One region of the Desulfovibrio sp. SGI.230 genome, then DNA from elsewhere that is predicted to be linked to it. Evidence: predicted binding sites of a transcription regulator. Region 1 holds the regulator's gene; the other holds the start of a gene.
The links. The regulator sigma-54, encoded in region 1, starts transcription at its own class of promoters, with help from an activator protein. The targets are predictions, from matches to a motif close to CTGGCACGGNNNNTGCTT.
Positions count from the first base shown of each region.

Region 2: the regulator sigma-54 is predicted to act here: its motif matches at 1,282-1,299, upstream of ACQRAG_RS09110 (DVU0150 family protein).

Region 1 covers NZ_JBNPKS010000004.1:168,865-171,262, forward strand. Annotated here, with positions in the region: gene hpf (ribosome hibernation-promoting factor, HPF/YfiA family) at 1-381, opposite strand, end outside; gene rpoN (RNA polymerase factor sigma-54) at 404-1,834, opposite strand; gene ACQRAG_RS05940 (CTP synthase) at 2,014-2,398, opposite strand, start outside.
Region 2 covers NZ_JBNPKS010000011.1:26,753-29,150, reverse strand. Annotated here, with positions in the region: gene ACQRAG_RS09115 (sulfite exporter TauE/SafE family protein) at 1-871, opposite strand, end outside; gene ACQRAG_RS09110 (DVU0150 family protein) at 890-1,195, opposite strand; gene ACQRAG_RS09105 (sigma 54-interacting transcriptional regulator) at 1,426-2,398, shown strand, end outside.

The DNA of each region.
Region 1 (2,398 bases):
CTCGGTGCCCACCACGGCGGGTTCTTCATCGGGATCGGCTTCCAGGTTGTAGGTGAAGACGTCCACGCTGGCGTTGCGGGCCTGACGGCGCTGTTCCTTGACGCGCGAGACGTGCTTCTTGATCTGGGCCTCGACCTTGTCCACCACAAGGTCGATGGCGGCGTACATGTCGGAAGACTGCTCGGAAGCACTCAGGTGCAGCCCCTCGCCGGCGATGGTCACTTCACAGCGATGCCGGAACTTGTCCACAGTAAGCACAACACCGACTTCCAGTCCGGAAGCCTTGCCAAAAAAGCGTCCCATCTTCTCCATGCGGCGACGGGCATACTTCTTCAGATGATCGGAGGCCTCGAAGTTCTTGAAAGTGAAAGCAATGTTCATAGAACCTCCCGTGGTGCAGGAATCAGAAATGTTCCTTGCGCTTTGAGGATGAGGGGATGTTCAGCGCCGTGCGGTACTTGGCCACCGTGCGCCGTGCGATATTGACCTTCAACTGTTCCTTGAGCAACTCGCCGAGCCGCTCGTCGCTCAGGGGCGATTTGGGATCTTCGCCAGCGATGAACTTTTTGATCAGAGCCTTGACGCTCTCTGAGCCTACCTGACTTCCATCGTCCAGTTCAAGCCCGCTGTTGAAGAAAAATTTCAGTTCGAAGATGCCGTGCGGCGTCGCCACATACTTGTTGGTGGTGATGCGGCTGACCGTGGATTCATGCATCCCGATATCGTCGGCGATATCCTTGAGGATGAGCGGCGCGAGCTTGGTGACGCCGTCACGGAAAAAGGGCTGCTGATGTTTGACGATGCTCTCCACCACTTTATACAGCGTCCGCTGCCGCTGGTACAGACTGCGGATGAGCCAGGATGCGGAACGCACCTTTTCCGAAACGTAGTCCTTCTCTTTTTCATTACAGGAGGGAACGCCATCACGCAACATGCTGGAGAGCTGCAGATGCGGCAAACCATCTTCATTGAGCAGGATGACGAATTCGTCACCGACGCTGTACACGAAGACGTCAGGGCTTACATAGGTGGGCTCGCTGCCGTCGAAGCTGGCACCGGGCAGGGGCTCCAGGGACTGGATGATGTCCAGGTACTCGCGCAGGCCTTCCATATCCAGCTTGAACTTGCGCAGCAGGGGCTTGTAGCGGTGGGCTTCCAGATCTTCCAGATGCGACTGCACCAGTTCCAGCAGGATGGGGTCACGGTCGTAGCGCAGGCTCTTCAGCTGCACCAGCAGACATTCGCGGGCATCCCGGGCCGCCACGCCCACCGGGTCGAAAAGCTGTACGCGCTCCAGCACGGTCTGCACGGCCTCCGGCGTGGTGGACGCCATCTCGGCGATCTCTTCCACGCTGGCCCGCAGATAGCCCGACGAGCCCAGATTGCCGATGATGATCTCGCCGATCTCCTTCTGCTCGTCCGTCAGGGTAGAAAGATGCAGCTGCCAGAGCAGATGGCCTTCCAGCGTGGGCTTGGCCGAGTAACGGGCCTCCAGGGGAGAGATCTCTTCCGCGATCTCCAGTTCCCGCCCCTGCGAGGTGCGCGGCGTGCTGGCGAATTCGCCGAGATATTCCTCCCAGTCGGCATTGCGGGAAAGGTCTTCGTCATAGACTTCGTCCTGGGGCTTCTCGTGCCGCGGCTCCTCCTGATCCTGCGGAGCCACGGGCTCATTGGCCGGGGCCTCTTCCAGGAAGGGGTTCTCCAGCAATTCCTGCTGGACGGTCTCCAGAAGTTCGACACGAGAAAGCTGCAACAGCTTGATGGCCTGCTGCAGCTGGGGGGTCATGACCAGCTGCTGCGACAATTTGAGTTGTTGACGAAGTTCCAATGCCATGGGGTGCTATCCTGTCAGTAAAAATTTTCTACGTTTCAAATACCATGCCACATGCTGCACCAATAGGCAAGGGAGGCTGGACCGGGAGCACAAAAAAGGGAATATTTCAAGTCATTGCATAAAAAAAGGACGCCCCGCGCCAGCGGAGCGTCCTGAACGGCTTTTCTTGCACAAAAGCCCTATTTCTTGTGGTTGTTCTTGGCGGCCTTGATGAATTCGCGGAACAGGGGATGCGCCGCCATGGGACGGGACTTGAACTCGGGATGGAACTGGCAGCCCAGGAACCAGGGATGGTCGGGCAGTTCCACGATCTCCATCAGGGAGCCGTCGGGGGCGGTGCCGCTGAAGACCATGCCCTTTTCTTCCAGCAGATCCTTGAAGGCGTTGTTGAACTCGTAGCGGTGACGGTGGCGTTCTTCCACCAGTTCCTTGCCGTACGCTTCAAAGGCACGGGTATCGGGGATGATCTTGCAGGGGTAGGCGCCCAGGCGCATGGTGCCGCCCTTGTCGCTCTCGGCGTCGCGCTTTTCCAGGTTCTTGGTGCGGAAGTCGAACCATTCGGTC
Region 2 (2,398 bases), on a different contig from region 1:
TGACGGCGCAGCCGAAGGCGATACGGATGCCGTAACCCTTGATGTACTTGGTGGCGACAGCACCGATCTGGGCACCGATGGCGGCACCGACCAGCATGATGAGGGCGGCCACGAGTTCAGTACGCCCCTTGAAGGTGAAGGAAGCGGCGCCGTACAGGCCGGAGATGGCCACTTCGAAGAGGTCCGTACCCACGGCCACGTGGGTGGGGCAACCGACCAGGTACACCAGGGCGGGCATGCGGATCAGACCGCCGCCGATGCCGAGGATACCGGCCAGCCAGCCAGTGAACAGGGAGACCGCGATGGGCAGCCAGGCGGAGCAGTAGATACCGGCGCCGTGGAAGTGCACCATGGGGGGAATGCGGATGGCGTGCAGCTTGGAGGCCCAGTCGATACCGGTGGCGGTAGCGGAGAGCTCTTCACCGCGGGCGGCGGCTTCGCGTTCCTTCTTCTTGCGCAGGGCCACGTCATGGAAGACCATCCAGGCCATGCAGATCAGCAGCACGACGTACAGCCAGCGCACGACCTTGTCGACGGAACCCAGGCGTTCCAGCCACATCAGCATCTGGGCGCCCAGTTCCACGCCCACGATGGTACCGACCAGCATGGTCAGGCCGAGCTTGTAGTCAACGTTGCCGAACTTGCCGTGCCGCAGGGTCGAGATCAGGGATTTGCCGGCCATGTGGGCAACGTCCGTGCCCACGGCGAAGGCCATGGGGAAGCCGAGGATGTTCAGACCGGGGGTAACCATCCAGGCACCGCCCATACCAAAGAAACCACCGATGATGCCGACGCCGAGACCCAGAATGATCAGACCGGGCCAGAAAATCGTCACGCCGGAGATGGGCATCAAAACATACAACCAATCCATGTTTTCCTCCCTTCCGGCCTAGTGTTCAGCCAGCTCGCGGTGCTTGAGGTCGATACCGATGTGCGACATCACAACGTCGGCCAGGAAGCCGAAGATGCAGCCGACCGTCGGGATGATGATGATGGTCAGGATGGTGAAGTACAGATGACTGTCATTGTACATCTGCGCCCACCACAGCATGATACCGTCCAGGCGGCGGGTATCGGCCACGATGACCACGTTTGCCGCCGCCTTCTTGGCTGCCAGGGCCAGGGAAGGCATCATGACCAGCAGCATGACGAAGCTGCCCGCAATAGCTGTCCAGAGCTTGCGCATCATTTTCATGTTCTCCTCCGGGTCTTGGGGTTGTTACATCCAGATCCTGCGTCCCACGGCAGGACCATTCGTCCCAAACTTCACATGCTCGTTTTAAGCAACACCCGTGCCAATTTCGCTAAAAAACCCGAAAATCCTTGATTACCAACACTGCCAAGCGTTTTTCCTCTTGCGCAAACTGCGCATTGCGGATAGATTTTCAGGAAAGTTGCACGTTTTTTGCGTTATCGGGAGGACGTATGCGCATCTGGACCAGACCCGTCCTGGGAAATTCGCTGGAAACCACCCGGTTCTTCGTCAACCGCAGCATGACAAGCCGGGTGCTTTTGCTCGGTTTACCGCTTTTGACGCTGGTTTTATTACTTGTTTTCCTCGCAACGGGACGCAGTATCGAAGCCATGGTCAATCGCGCAATAGCCCGCAATGCCCAGTTGCATGCCCAGGCCATGAGCCTTTCGCTTGAGCAAATTCTCACAGAGACCCGAAACCAGCTCCTCATCCTGGCCGCGGGTTCCATGGAGCCCAAGGACATGGTACGGCGTCTCCAGTTCCGCGTGCGTGCCGAGGGCCTGCGCTATCGCGAGGTGGCCTTCATGGGCACGGATCCCTCCCAGCGCTATCTGCTGCTCAGCTACGGGGGCGAGATCATCTCCATCCCTCCCGATATCGCCTCCGCCACCGTGGGCAACCCCTTCACCAGCCTGAGCGCGGCCCAGCGGCCCGGCCATGTGCAGGTCAGCCAGCCCCTGGAAGTGGTCTATTCCATGGTCCCGCTCAACGATTCCGTGCAAAGCATCCCCCTTTACGTCATCCGCTTCTCCACGCCCATCTACGACAGCCAGGGCGTCTTTCAGGGCATGCTCATCCTTTCTCTGGACCTGACCGTCCTGCGCGACGCCATCAGCATGTTCTCGTCGTCGTCCGCTCCCCTGCGCACCGCCGACGACGAGACCCGCATCCGCAGCATCTTTTTCGACAACCAGGGCTGGATGCTCTTCCAGTCCGAGAATCTGGAGGCGGACGATGCCAGCGGCCGCCTCAACAGCGACTCGCTGCGCGCCGGCTTCCAGGGCGAGTTCGGCCGCGCCGGCTTCAGCACCGCCTTCCGGCCAGGCTCCAACCACGTCAATTACTGGTCCATGGTCTCCAACGTCCAGAGCGGGCATTCCGGCCAGATCTTCCTGGACAACGGCGATGCCTGGGGCCATGGGG